2 regions of the Herminiimonas sp. NPDC097707 genome follow, and region 2 is predicted to be linked to the other one. Evidence: predicted binding sites of a transcription regulator. Region 2 holds the regulator's gene; the other holds the start of a gene.
What was found. Region 2 encodes FliA, which starts transcription of late flagellar genes. Its sites were predicted from a motif close to CTAAAGTTTNNNNNNNNNNNGCCGNTA; they were not measured.

Region 1: the regulator FliA is predicted to act here: its motif matches at 5,846-5,872, upstream of flgM (flagellar biosynthesis anti-sigma factor FlgM).

Annotation. Positions count from the first base shown of each region.
Region 1 is NZ_JBIWCI010000001.1:1,270,392-1,277,678, reverse strand. It holds gene ispD (2-C-methyl-D-erythritol 4-phosphate cytidylyltransferase) at 13-711, shown strand; gene ispF (2-C-methyl-D-erythritol 2,4-cyclodiphosphate synthase) at 708-1,214, shown strand; gene ACIQW9_RS06130 (encapsulin-associated ferritin-like protein) at 1,299-1,595, shown strand; gene ACIQW9_RS06125 (hypothetical protein) at 1,786-2,085, shown strand; gene ACIQW9_RS06120 (ATP-binding protein) at 2,224-3,591, opposite strand; gene ompR (two-component system response regulator OmpR) at 3,622-4,389, opposite strand; gene ACIQW9_RS06110 (hypothetical protein) at 4,563-4,892, shown strand; gene ACIQW9_RS06105 (flagella synthesis protein FlgN) at 5,001-5,447, opposite strand; gene flgM (flagellar biosynthesis anti-sigma factor FlgM) at 5,488-5,796, opposite strand; gene flgA (flagellar basal body P-ring formation chaperone FlgA) at 5,918-6,625, opposite strand; gene flgB (flagellar basal body rod protein FlgB) at 6,813-7,232, shown strand; gene flgC (flagellar basal body rod protein FlgC) at 7,235-7,287, shown strand, end outside.
Region 2 is NZ_JBIWCI010000001.1:717,939-725,225, reverse strand. It holds gene ACIQW9_RS03445 (ATP-binding cassette domain-containing protein) at 1-704, shown strand, start outside; gene ACIQW9_RS03440 (Rossmann-like and DUF2520 domain-containing protein) at 723-1,559, shown strand; gene ACIQW9_RS03435 (DUF1345 domain-containing protein) at 1,583-2,239, opposite strand; gene motD (flagellar motor protein MotD) at 2,438-3,223, opposite strand; gene ACIQW9_RS03425 (flagellar motor protein) at 3,261-4,001, opposite strand; gene ACIQW9_RS03420 (RNA polymerase sigma factor FliA) at 3,983-4,714, opposite strand; gene ACIQW9_RS03415 (MinD/ParA family protein) at 4,718-5,533, opposite strand; gene flhF (flagellar biosynthesis protein FlhF) at 5,526-6,797, opposite strand; gene flhA (flagellar biosynthesis protein FlhA) at 6,794-7,287, opposite strand, start outside.

The DNA of each region.
Region 1 (7,287 bases), 550 kb from region 2:
AGCGACCACAACATGACTTTACCCCGCTATTTTGCATTGATTCCTGCTGCCGGCATCGGCGCGCGTATCGGCGGCAGCACTCCCAAGCAATACGTGTCGATAGCCGGCAAGGCTATGCTGCGGCATGTACTCGATACGTTTTCCGATACGGTGGCGATTAGCCATACTTTTGTGGTCGTCAGTGCAGAGGATGGCTACATCAACGACATCATGGCAGAGCCGGCGGACCATCATGCCGGCATCACGGTATTGCGCGTCGGCGGGCCGACGCGCCAACTGTCGGTGTTGAACGGACTGCATGCTGCCCGCGAATGGATAGGGGATGATGACTGGGTGCTGGTGCACGATGCGGCCCGTCCGGGATTGAATGACAGTCTGGTAGACAAGCTGATACAGACGCTGAAGGACGACGAGGTAGGTGGTTTGCTGGCGGTGCCGGTGGTCGATACCCTGAAACGCATGGATGAATCAGGCCGCGTCGAGAATACGGTGGCACGCGAACACCTATGGGCTGCGCAAACGCCGCAGATGTTTCGTTATGGCTTGTTGAAGAAGGCGCTGGAGCAGGCGGCAGCAGTGACCGATGAAGCCGGTGCGATGGAAGCGCTGGGTCTGAAGCCGAAACTGGTCACGGGACATGCGTGCAATTTCAAGGTGACCCTGCCGGAAGATGTGGCGCTCGCCGAATTATATTTAAAAGGACTTGTATGAGTATTCCCGCCACACTTTCCATGCCTTTTCGTATCGGCCAGGGTTACGACTGCCATGCGCTGGTAGAAGGCCGCAAGCTGATTATCGGTGGCGTGACGATTCCGCATGTGACCGGCCTGCTGGGACATTCGGATGCCGATGTGCTGCTGCATGCGATTACCGATGCCTTGTTTGGTGCGGCGGCATTGGGTGATATCGGTCGGCATTTTCCCGATACGGCAGTCGAGTTTGCCGGCGCCGATTCGCGTGTGCTGTTGCGTGAAGCGGCCAAGCGCGTGGCCGCAGCCGGTTTTTACATCGGCAATGTGGATGCCACCATCATCGCGCAAAGACCGAAGATGGCGCCGCACATTACGCAGATGATTGCCAACGTTGCGGAGGATCTGGGCGTGGCTGTCAATCAGGTCAACATCAAGGCGAAAACGAATGAAAAACTCGGTTATCTGGGGCGCGAGGAAGGGATCGCTGCCGAAGCGGTGGCCTTGATTTATCAGAGATCATGAAACGGATCGAATTTTTTGACCATTCCCTTGTCTACCCAGCGAGACTGATTTTTTCAACAGAAATACATTCATAAGAGTGCATACATGTCGAATGAAGGCTATCACGAGCCGATAGATAAATTGTCGGCGGAAACCATGGACATGCACAGGGCGATTACCTCGCTGATGGAAGAGCTGGAAGCGGTCAACTGGTATAACCAGCGCGTCGATGCCGCGACCGACCCTGAATTGAAGAAAATCCTTGCGCATAATCGTGACGAGGAAAAAGAACACGCGGCAATGGTGCTGGAATGGATACGCAGGCGCGATCCCAAAATGGACAAGGAATTGCGCAATGCCTTGTTCAAGGAAGGTCCGATCACCGCTGATCATCACGAATAAGCAGTATAAAAAGCAGTATAAAAACGACAAGCTGACGAAAAACATTGAATTTTTAGGCTTCGGCGCAATCTATTGCAGCAAAGGCTGGATTCACGCATAGTGCAGTTATACGAAATCGTGCAGAAAAAGGCCGCAGACATCCGTTTCGCACGATTCGGCTATACTACGAAGACTCAGGAGTGACACATACATGGCATCTTTTCTTTTCAGTCAGCATGCACAAGGTTGGCAACAAATGTTCCGCCGCAGCCAATCCGGCGGCTTTGCTTCGCGTTTGCTCGCGTGGCTGGTGCTGGGTCTGGTATTGATGGTCGGCCTGCTGGTGGTCGTGACGGTGCTGTTGCTGAGCTGGTTGCTGATTCCGGTGCTGCTGTATAAAAGACGTCGTGCACTGAAAGCACGATTTGAAGCGGAACGCGCCTTTCATCAATCTGCGCATGGCGACATCATCGACGGCGTAGTGACTGAAATCAGGGATGAAAAAATGTAAGCTTGCGCTTGTTTGCCAGACGGCGAACAACAGTTAATAAAAACGCACATTGCTGAAAGGCATGTGCGTTTTTTTATTGATGCGTCGATGAATCGGGCTGCTTGCTGCCTTATGCGCAGCCCGCATCTGCCAGGCAGCTCAGATGGTAAAAGGGGAGTGGCGTTTCCTGGGATTGGCCAGGACTATCTGTACCGTCAGCCCGCCGCCATCGCGATTGAACAGATGCAGCTTGCCGCCGTGCCGCTTGATGATGCGATCGACGATCGCCAGGCCCAGGCCGGCACCATTGGCTTGTCCGCGTGCACTATCCATGCGGGTAAAGGGGCGCAGCAGGCGGACAATCTCTTCTGTCGGCACGCCGGCGCCGTGATCAGCGATTTCCAGTATGACTTTGTCGCCCTCGATGCGGCAGCATATGTCGATATCGACATGATGGGCGTCAATCGCCTTGCCGTAGCGGCGCGCATTTTCAACCAGGTTATTGACGACGCGTTTGATATCGATGGCATTCCCGAGGACGATCACCTTGTCTTCAATGACGGGGTGCACCTGCACATCGGGCAGACGGGCGGCTTCGTGCGCCGCTTCCGATAGCAACGCCGTCAGGTCGATGGATTTGAAATGGCTGCTGTCTACCGGCTTCGCATAATCCAGAAATTGGCCGATGATGGCGTCCATCTGTTCCAGATCGGATTGCATGCCTTTGCGCGCATCATCCTGCAGGCCCGCCATTTCCACTTCCAGCTGCATGCGAGCGAGCGGGGTGCGCAGATCGTGTGAAATACCGGCGAGAACCACTGCGCGGTCGGACTCCACCCGGTTCAAGTCATCGACCATTTGATTGAAGCTGTGATTGGCTTCACGGATTTCAGTCGGGCCGCTTTCCGGCAAGGGCGCGGGCCACTGTCCGTTGGCAATCGCACGGGTGGCGGCGGTGAGGCGCGCCAATGGCTGGTTGATCAGGCCGGAAATCATCAGTGCGCCCAGCAGCGATAACAGCAGGGTGGCCGCACCCCAGCCTATCCATTGCGCGCCAAAACTGGCTTCCACCCGACTGCGATCCAGCATCAGCCAGTACTCATCGTCGGAAATGGTGAAGCTGACCCAGAAGCCGGCGACATCGTTGACTGTACGGGCAAAACGGGTGTCCTTGCCCAATGCAGCGCGTACGCTTTCCTGAATGCTGCGCACCACGCTGTTTTCGATAGGAGGTTCGACGCGATCGCTGTCTTCCAGCGGATAGACGCGTATGCCTTCATTGCTGGAAAGATCGAACAGCAATTCGCGCCGCAAGTCGGGCGCTGAGTGTGTCAGAGCGGCACGTGTAATGGTAACGACGGAGATGACTTGTGCGGCGATTTGGTTGGCGCGCGGTGTCTCTTCAACCGCGCGATAGCTGGCGATCCAGGCAGCCATGCTGGCGGCAATCAGAAAGGCGAGCAGAAAAAAAGTGCGCCAGAATAGACCGCTTCTTATCCAGTTCAGGCGATTTGACGATATGGACATCCGTGGATTTTTCACGCAGTTGCAAAGAGATTAGCGCGGCTTGCCTTCTGGAATGAAGACATAGCCGAGACCCCAGACGGTTTGAATATACAGTGGCGTGGATGGATCCGGTTCGATCAATTTCCGCAGGCGTGAAATCTGTACATCGAGGCTGCGATCGAATACTTCATATTCGCGACCACGCGCCAGTTCCATCAGTTTTTCACGTGATAACGGTTGGCGGGCGTGGCGTGCAAACACCTTCAAGACGGAAAATTCACCAGTGGTCAGTGGTACGGTTTCGTCATTTTTTTTCAGCGTGCGTGTGCCGAGATCCAGCGTAAACTCGCCGAAGGTAAATGATTGCGGCGTTTCGGACGGCGCACCCGGCGCTTCATCGGGGCCGACACGACGCAGCACGGCGCTGATGCGCGCCACCAGTTCGCGCGGGTTGAAAGGTTTGGCAATGTAATCGTCGGCGCCCATTTCAAGACCGACGATACGATCGACATCTTCGCCTTTGGCGGTCAGCATGATGATAGGCGTCTTGTCGCCGGCACCGCGCAGACGGCGGCAGATCGACAGGCCGTCTTCTCCCGGCAGCATCAGATCCAGTACCAGCAGGTCGTAGCGTTCACGCAGCCAGAGCTTGTTCATCGCCTGCGCATTCTCTGCCGTCACTACATTGAATCCTTGTTCAGACAGATAGCGACGCAGCAAGTCGCGCAAACGCAAATCGTCATCCACCACCAGCACCTTGGTTTGATGCGCATTGGTCGAATGGCCTGGTTCCTTCATGGGTACATTTGTCGTATTCATTTTGCTATGGTAACGTCAGAAAGACTTTTCGGTACAAGGTGAATTGCAGGCATTACAAAGTGTTACAACCTTTACGGAAATGGACTTAGGGCTGGCTGCAAAGCAGCATAAACTTTGGACATGGTTTGCAACAGGGGGCGTGTCCATCGGGAGCGCAGCGGAAGATGACAATGATGAATATAACATTGAAGAGAATGGGATTGGTGATGGTGCTGCTTGCAGCGTTTGCCGGCACAACGACAGCGTATGCGCAGTCACGCTTCCAGGGGAATGCGTTCGGATATGTGACGCAGGATGATTCTCGTCAACGTTTCAATCAGGATAGGCGTGGGGATAATGGCCAACGTCAGGCGCGCGAACGTCGTGACGACTATGGTGCAGATCGTAATGCGGGGCGGCAGGATCAGGGGCGCCGCGATCCGCGTTTGTCGCCCGACGAACGGCGCGCATTGCGCCGCCAGATTGATGAGGCTGGACGCGATATTTATGCGCCGCGCCGATAGATGCTTCAAGCCGGATAGTGAAAGCAAAAAAATATGCCGCCATCACTGGCGGCATATTTTTTTGCGGAGTGCAGACACGACGGGTGGGACCCGTCAATACATGAATAATCAGCCGGCGACGATGTGGCGGCTCATGGCCTTGCTTGCTGTCTGACCGTCCGGTCCGTAGGTATTGTTGCCTTGCACGCTGCCATGCTGCAGGATATTGAGCACGTTCTGATTACGCACTATCTGCTTGTTGAGCAGCGTTCCGTTGACGCGATTCAGTTCCTTGCCGGCTTCCGCCAGTGCAATCAGTTCATGCCAGGATGTCTTCGCAGTAGCCGAAGCGGCAGGGCTGCCTAACCAGGCTTGCATGCCCGCTTCGTTTGTTTCAAAACCTGCTGTTCCGAGGCGTGCGTGTCGTTTGGCGGCCAGTTCGGCCATGTGCAGCGCAGCTTTTGCCTTGGGTTCGGTCAAGGCGGCGATGGCTTCGATATCGGCGGCAATCAGCTTTTCCTGCTCTAGTTGCAGCAATTCCGTCAATGCGCGTACAGCTTTGTGTTCTTCACTCAAGCTGTCTGCAGGGTTGCTACCGAACGAATCCATGTTGAAATTAACCTCTCCGGGCGGAGATCAGGTCTTTTACCGTGTCCATCAGTCCATCTGCAACGCGTTCTGCGTTGACCTGGAACTGACCGCCGGCAATCGCTGCCTTGATCTCTTCCACTTTTTTAGTATCGAATGCGCTGGCACTGGAAACCTGGCTGGTCAACGCCTGTACTTGCGTCGACAGCGTGACATTGGCCGACGGAGCCTTGCTGCTGCTGGCGCCTGCGGCTTTTTCAGTTCCCTTGCCCGCGCGGGTTTGCGTCGTATTGACGCCTATGCCTGCGGTTTTCTTGCTTGAGTCATCAATTTTCACGACATCACCCCGTTTGGTTTGCGGCAAAACGCCTATCTCTTGATGGGACTAACGGCGTTATTAGGCCAAACTTTAATATTAAATTGGTGAAACGTAAAATTTTGTTTCTCAATCTAGCTTGTTAATACGTTAATTCAACGACGCCGCCCAATTTTGCAATTCCGCTAATGACCTGACCTGCCGGTGTGCGGACCTGGGTTAACTGGCCTTCATTTGCATTATTCAGTGCGCGCGCTTCGCTGGAGACGCTGAAGCCTGCGCCATTGACGATCACCCGCACCGCCTGTCCCTGCTGGATTGCCTGCTGGTTGCGCAATGCATCCTGCCGCAGCGGCGCACCCAGCGCCACCATGGTGGCTGCGGTGCGGCCTATGGCCTGCGATGCATCGGTGATGACGCCGGCCGGCAAAGTGGTGAGGTCGCCCTTGAGCGTGGCAATGTCGCCCTGTCCTATGGTTTGTCCCTGTGATAGCGGGGCAGCTGCGGCGATGTATTCGCCGTGTACCTGTACTTTTGCCTGTACATAAATGGTCCACCGGGATGGGGCGCTGCAACGCAAGCCTACGCTGGTCTTGCCCCAGGCCTTGCTGGATGCGGGCAGGAATGCTTCCGGTGCGACGCATGCCGGCAATTTGGTGCGTGGATCTATAGAGCCCATCGTTATCCGCACTTCACCCGGCAAGCCGGCAGCCTGCGTGCGCAAAAACTGTTCGGCCGTTTGTTTCAGTACGCCCAGATCCTGACGCGCTTCGGGCTCGACACCCTGCGCGACAGCACATTGCGCGGAGAGAGCGAGGGCGGCAATAACAAAATTAAAAGTGTGTCTCATGGCTGGCTATGGATTGATCGCACGACCATGGTACTGATTGGATGCTACGGCAAAGCTGGGAATAGCACGGATTTTTGTCTTCTTATCGTTTGATCGAAGCGGGTGTGTGCTCCGTATGATCCACGCTATACAAATCCATTATCGGCGCAGAACGGGAAGTTCCTGAACGCGCACTTCGGAGGTCGACATGATCGGAAAACTTGATGACTTGATGCGCTTTCAGGAGACGGCACTGAGTCTGCGCGCGCAACGTCAGCAATTGCTGGCATCGAATATTGCCAATGCGGATACGCCCAACTTCAAGGCGCGTGACATCGATTTTAACAAGGCCTTGCAAGGCGCGATAGCCAAGAGCGCCGGCGGCGCAACAGCGCCGGCCGCTCTGGTGAAGACGACTGCGGCACATCTGTCGTCGAATACGCACGCGACGATAGGCGGAGCGCCGCTGTTATACAGCAATACGCAGCAGGGCAATATCGACGGCAACACGGTCGATATGGATGTGCAGCGCAATCAGTTTACCGATAACGCGATGCGCTATGAAGTCAGCGTCACGCTGGCATCGTCGAAAATCAGGGGAATGCTCACCGCTATTCAGGGGCAATAATCATGTCGCTATTTAATATCTTTAACGTTGCCGGTTCGGCCATGAGTGCGCAGAG
Region 2 (7,287 bases):
TCAACGGCGCCATGGTCACCAGCAAGATCGCCCCGTTCTCCGGCGGTGAAAAAGCACGTCTCGCGCTAGCACTGATCGTCTGGCAACGCCCCAACCTCTTGCTGCTCGATGAGCCGACCAACCATCTGGATCTGGAAACACGCGAAGCACTGACGATGGCGCTGGCGCAATTCGAAGGCACGTTGATGGTTGTCTCACATGACAGGCATTTGTTGCGCGCCACCACCGACGAATTCATCATCGTCGCCGATGGCAAACTGCAACCCTTCGACGGCGATCTGGACGATTACAAGGATTGGCTGTTCAAGACCAAACTGGCCACCAAGAACGCCGCCGCCGGCAATGCCGCACTACCGGCCGTCAAGGAAAAATCTGCCAGCGTAATCGCACCTGCCGCACCCGCTGCAGCATCAGTAGACAAGCGTGAGCAGAAAAAACAGGAGGCGGAAGATCGCCAAAAACTGGCAGCGCGCAAAAAACCGATAGAACTCAAAATCAAAAAACTGGAAGAGCAGATCGCCAAACGCAATGCACAGAAAGCTGTCGTGGAAACCGCCCTTGCCGATCCCCTAATATACGACGCCGCCAAGAAAAAGGAATTGAAGCAGTTGCTGGCAGATCAGACTTTCTACACGAAAGAAGTTGCGCAACTGGAGGCGGAATGGCTGGAACAGCAGGAAGCGCTGGAACAAGCCAATCACTGACCGGCAGGATAAACACCCATGAGCAAGCCGAAAACACTCTCCATCATCGGTTGCGGCAAAGTCGGCCAGACGCTGGCGCGCTTGTGGGTGCAGCATCACACTGTCCGGATTCAGGACATACTCAACACTTCCAGCCAAAGCGGCACGCATGCCGCTGCTTTCGTCGGCGCCGGACACGTCGCGAGCGACTATGCTGATCTGCATGCTGCCGATATTTTCCTCATCGCGGCACCCGATGACAGCATTATCAATTGCTGCGAAGCGTTGGCACGCACCAACTGTCTGACGGCAAACAGCATCGTCTTCCACTGTAGCGGTGCCCTTTCCTCATCCGTATTGCACAGCGCCAGCGAACGCGGCGCAGCCGTCGCCAGCATTCACCCGATACGCAGCTTTGCCGCACCTGCAAAGGTCGTTGCAGATTTTGCCGGCACCTACTGCGGCGTGGAAGGCGACCAGCGCGCAATCGAGGTATTGAGCGCAGCATTCACCGCAATCGGCGCAGAGTTCGTCCCCATTAATCGCGATGCAAAGGTTCTGTATCACGCGGCAGCGGTATTCGCTTCCAACTATCTGGTAACGCTGCTGGACACTGCCGTGCAAACCTACGGCAAGGCAGGCATACCTGAAGACACTGCCTTGAAAATGATGGCTGCTCTGGTAAGGGAAACAAGCGAGAATGTTTTGCAGCTCGGTCCCGAGCAAGCACTGACAGGGCCAATTGCGCGTAATGATGTTGCGACTGTCCTCACCCAATATCGCACAGTCAATATGTGGAACAGGCGCTATGGCGCACTCTACAAACAACTGGGGAAATTAACCGCGCATCTGGCACATCGGCGCAAGAGTAAATAAAACCTGTCGGTAGGACGATGAAATCAAGTTCCGATCAAGCCAGCTGCGATATTGATCGACAAACCGATGATAGCGACGTTGAATAGAAAACTTAGCACCGACTGCGCCAGCACTGCCTTGCGCATGCCGGGAGACATCACCGTCACATCAGAAGTCTGCGCAGCCACGGCGATCGTAAAAGAAAAATATAGAAAGTCCCAATAATCCGGATTGAGCTCCGCATCCGGGAAACGCAATGCTCTCCGATTTGCTGGTGATTGGTAATACAGGCGCGCGTAATGAAAGGTGTAAATCGCTCCCAGCAACAGCCAGGAACCCAATACCGTCATGCCGGTAAACACGTAATGGGAAAATTTCAACGCACCGGACAGGCCTTTTGCCGACGTCAACTCAAGGACGATCGCAACCAGACTCAAGGTCGCCACGATAGACAAAATCCCCAGCACCGTCACTGCACCATCATCCTCGCGCCCCGCAATTTCCCTCACCCGTGCGCGATTGGCTGTGGCCATCACCCACCCCATCTGCAACAGATTCGCCCATACCGCAACATTCCACCCAACCAAAAACCGCGTCACCAGCCGCCAGGAATCAGGCGTAACGATGCCGACGATGAGACCGGTCAAGACGATCGATGTCAGGCGCAGGTGGGAATGGGCAAAGCGAGATGTCTTATGCATGAACAGAGTCACCGTCAAGATCAGGGGAAATTTCCGATTCAGGGCAATTTCTTGTAGCGATGAATATACCGCCGATTCAAACGATACATATGACGCTCACGCAAATACTTTATGCACTTTGGCGAAGAAAATAAAAGATCAGGCAAGCAGCCCAATCTTTAACACGGCTTCGGCCTGGAACGTTTCTTTGAACCTTGATCAATCTTCCGCAGTGACAGGCACTTCAGTCACGACATCCGGCAAGCCAGAAAGAATCATCAGTTGCACGCGACGATTACGCAAGCGCCCGTCCATCGTCTCGTTACTGTCGACCGGTTGATTGGCGCCGTGGCCCATCGCGACCAGGCGTTTTTCATTCATCCCGCTGTCGAGAAACAGGCGCACCACGCTGCTGGCGCGCACGGCGGACAATTCCCAGTTGGACGGGAACATCGCATTGTTGATCGGGACATTATCGGTGTGGCCTTCGACCTGAATGTCGTTATCGACCTTGTTCAAGACTTCCGCCACGGCGCGCAAGGCTTTTTCGGATTGTGCACTGAGCTTGGCTTCGCCGGGTGCAAACAGCACGCTGGCATTGATTTCGACGCTGACGCCACGATTGGTTTGTGTCACGCGCACTTTGCCTTCCCTGATCAGCGGCGCCATCGCCTTCAGGATATCGCGTGCGATATTGGTCATGCGGGCTTTTTCGCGTTTGGTGGCGGCATCATTGGCGCGCTGCGATTGCGATTGTACCGGCATGGGCAGCGGTAATATGGGCGCGCTCGATTCAACCGGATCTTTCAGCGCCGGCGCTTTGGGCGTGATGCCGCTGAATGCAATGCCGAGCGAGTTGGACAGGATGCGGTATTTACCTTCGTTGACCGAAGAAATTGCATACATGACGACGAAAAAGGCAAACAGCAAGGTAATGAAGTCGGCATAAGACACCAGCCAACGCTCATGATTTTCGTGTTCTTCTTCGTGTTTTCTACGCGCCATGTGTGCTCAGTCTGCCGATGATGGAAGCAAAGTTGCCTTACATCAGATAGATATTCATCCGCTCTTCGATCAAGCGTGGATTGTCACCAGCGGCAATGCCGGCAAATGCATCGGCCAGCATTTCATGCTTGAAGACATCGCGATTGACGATGGCCTTGAGTTTGCTGGAAATCGGCAGGAACACCAGATTGGCAAAACCGACACCGTAAATCGTCGCCACGAAAGCCACGGCGATACCGCTACCAAGACGGGACGGATCCGACAGGTTTTCCATCACATGGATCAAACCCAGAACGGCGCCCAGAATGCCGATGGTAGGTGCGTAACCGCCGGCTGCTTCCCATATCTTGATCGACAGGCGTTGCTGCGTTTCATACGCGCCGATTTCCATATCCAGCACTTCGCGCAATTTATGCGGATCGACACCGTCGACAATCAGACGCAAACCGTGTGCGACGAATGGATCGTGGACATCCTTGATCATGCGCTCCAGACTCAGCAAGCCTTCACGGCGCGCCACTGTGCTCCAGTTGGTGACGTCATGCATCAGGCTCGCGTAATTATCGTCCTGCGGCATAAAAACGCGGCCGGCCATTTTCAGACCGGTCGCAAAGTTGTGCCAGCCGCTTTGCAGCAGCACCGCACCTATCGTGCCGACAATGACGATAATGAAGGCCGCCGGCTGTACCAGAGAGCCGAGTTTTCCGCCTTCCAGCATTTGCCCGGCAAGTATGCCGCCGAGCGCAAGCACGATACCAATTAAGCTACCCCAGTCCACGCCTTCTCCCTCAAGTTTGCACGCATCCTGGCGATGGCCTGGCTATGTAGTTGAGACACACGGGATTCGGTTACGCCCATGACGGCGCCGATTTCCTTCAGATTCATTTCCTGTTCGTAGTACAGACTCATCAGGATTTTTTCGCGCTCCGGCAAGGCTTCGATAGCAGCGATCACCGCTGAGCGGAAACCGGTATTCATCAAATTCTGCAAGGGATCGGGCGATTCGTCCGTGCAATAGCGATCGAGGAAATGCTCGTTGTCTTCGCTATCGTGAAAATCTTCGTAATAGACCAGTTGGTGGCCGCCGCCATCGCTGAGCAAATCCTGATAATCGGCCAGCGATAACTTGAGCTGCTTGGCGACTTCACTTTCATTCGGTGGGCGACCCAGCTTTTGCTGCAAGCTGTTCATCGCCACCTCGATCTTGCGCATGTTTTGACGCATGCTGCGCGGCATCCAGTCGCTGCTGCGCAATTCGTCCAGCATGGCGCCGCGTATGCGTTGCACTGCGTAGGTTTCAAATTGCGCGCCATGCGTTTCTTCGTAGCGGCCGACTGCATCGAGCAGCCCTATCATGCCGGCCTGAATCAGATCGTCGACTTCCACGCTGGGCGGCAACTTGGCTTTCATCTGATGCGCCAGTTTCTTGACCAGCGGCGCATGTTGGCTTACCAGGTGGTCCCTATCCGATCTTCCATCTGCCGTGTACATTGCTCAGGCCCCGAACTTGGCGCCATGGGCGGATAATGCAAAACGTTCTGCAAGACGACGAAATGCCACCGAGGCGCCTGCCATCGGGAAGGCGTCAATCACTGCGCGTCCCAGGCGTGCGGCGCGTGTCAGGTGATCGTCGGACGGTATCGAGCCGATGAACTGCAGCTGCACGGCCAGATAGCGGCTGGCTGCCTGCGCCATGTTTTGATAGACGATGTGTGCTTCGCGTTCATCGGCATCAGTGACCAGAATACCGAATGGCCGGCGCCCCAGTTGCGCGTTGAGACGCTTGATCAGCGAGTACGCTTCCTTGATCGATGCGGCAGCCGGAGAAACCTGCACCACGATATCGCCGCTCGCCATACCGGGAATCGGAAAATTGTCATTCTTATCCAGCTCGGCATCCACCACCAGCACATCGGACTGTGCTGCCAGCACGCCGAATGCATTGGACAGGCGACGCAACTGATCTGCATCGCGGCTGGCGGCATGGATTGAACCACTGGTCAGCGAAGCAAGGCCAAAACCCTGCGGCATGGACTGCACGACCTGATTCAAGGCACGCTGCTGACGTGCCACATCCAGCAGGGTCGCTTGCATATCGACACCCATGCGGCGCGTGATGCCGGCTGTCGATGCGCAGGCATCCAGCAGCACGACATCGCTGCCGCCGGAAGCAAGAGAGGCGCTCAAATTGACCAGCATTGCACTTTTATCGGCAACCGAAGTGGCGGACAAAAAAGTAAAAATGCGCGGCTTCGGTCCGGCCAGCATGCGCCGCAAACCTTCTGCCTGATCACATTCAAAACTAGCCAAGAATCACCTCACGCAGACTTTTATCGTTCATTGCTTTTGCTGTATTTGCCATTACCAAAGGAATTTCCGCATCATTGAACTGGAATGGCGCTGTCTCACGTTTGAGTTTGAATGCACGGTCGACCAGATATTGCTGGTTCGCGACATGCAGGTCTTCCGGCACGCGCTGTCCATTCGCCACGTAGTATAAGTTTAATTTCTGTCTGATGACTACATCTAGTGCACTACCTATGGTTGCAGCTTCATCAAGTTTGGTCAATATGCAACCGGCCAAGCCATCGCCCATGTAGGAACGCACAACTTCATTGAGCGTTTCTCCGGTCGAGGTGGCGTTCAGGCACAACAGACGTTTGACCTGGCTGCCTGCGCCCGTCAACATTGAGATCTGTTCTGCCACCATTTTGTCACGCTGACTGACGCCGACCGTATCGATCAATATCGTATGCTTGCCCTTGAGCTCATCGAGTGCGATGCGCAGGTCGGCTTCATCTTTCACCGAATGCACCATCACGCCGAGAATCTTGCCGTAGATGCGCAACTGCTCGTAGCCGCCGATACGATAACCGTCAGTCGTGATCAAGGCCAGTTTTCCCGGACCGTGACGCATCACGCAACGCGCCGCCAGTTTCGCGGTAGTCGTGGTTTTGCCGACACCGGTTGGACCGACCAGAGCGTAGACGCCGCCTTTTTCCAGGATTTCGTTTTCATTGCCGATAGTCGCCAGATTGCGCGTCAGGATCGCCTTGATCCAATCCATGCCACTCTGCTTGCTGGCGCCGGCCGGCATTCTTTCAGTCAGATAACGCGCCAGACTGGCGCTGAATCCGGCTGCCAGCATTTCACGCAATACGCCGGATTTGGCCGGCTCGCGTTTGTGCTGGTCGGTCCATGCCAGTTCAGCCAATTGCATTTCCAGCATGCCACGCATGGAACGGATTTCACTCATCACACTGTGCAGTTCGGCGCTGTTGATTTCGCTGGCTGCTGCTTGCAGCGGTGCGCTGGAGGCAATGGCTAACGGTGCCGGCTGTGCAGCCTGCTGCGTTTGATACTTGGGCGCCAGAGCTGCCAGCGTGGTTTCCGAAATCGTTTTCTCAACCATCGGCTCAGCCAGCGATGCCATATCTTCTCCAGCCAGCGCCAGAATCTCAACCCCGCCTTCGACTGCGCGATTGGAAAGAATCACGGCATCGGGACCCAGCGCTTCACGCACCAGGCTCCATGCGCCGCGCGACGTGCTTGCCGTAAATTTTCTTACATTCATACCTGGCCTCCAACTAAGCTAGTAACTCTAATCGTTTTTGAATCGGGCACTTCTGCGTGCGAAAGAACTTTCAACTGCGGCAATGCACGGCGCAGGAAACGCGCCAGCAGTGCCCTTAACTGTGCCGGCACCAGCAGTACCGGCGTCAATCCCATTTGCTCCTGTTGACGCGTCGCCGCTTCGGCTTGCGCGGCGATCGTATCGGCCAGGCCCGGCTCGATGCCCGCGCCTTCCGGTCCGCTGGCGCTCAAGGCTTGTGTCAGCAGGCGCTCGAGGCGATTATCCAGCGTCATCACGGACAATTCGTTCGTCGATGGGAACAACTGCTGCACGATGGCGCGACCCAGCGCGATGCGCACCAGCGCCGTCAATTCATTGACGTCTTGCGTATGCGTGGCATGCTCGGTCAATGTTTCGATAATGCTGTGCATGTCGCGTATGTGTACGCCTTCGATCAACAGGTTCTGCAAGACTTTTTGCAGGGTGGAGA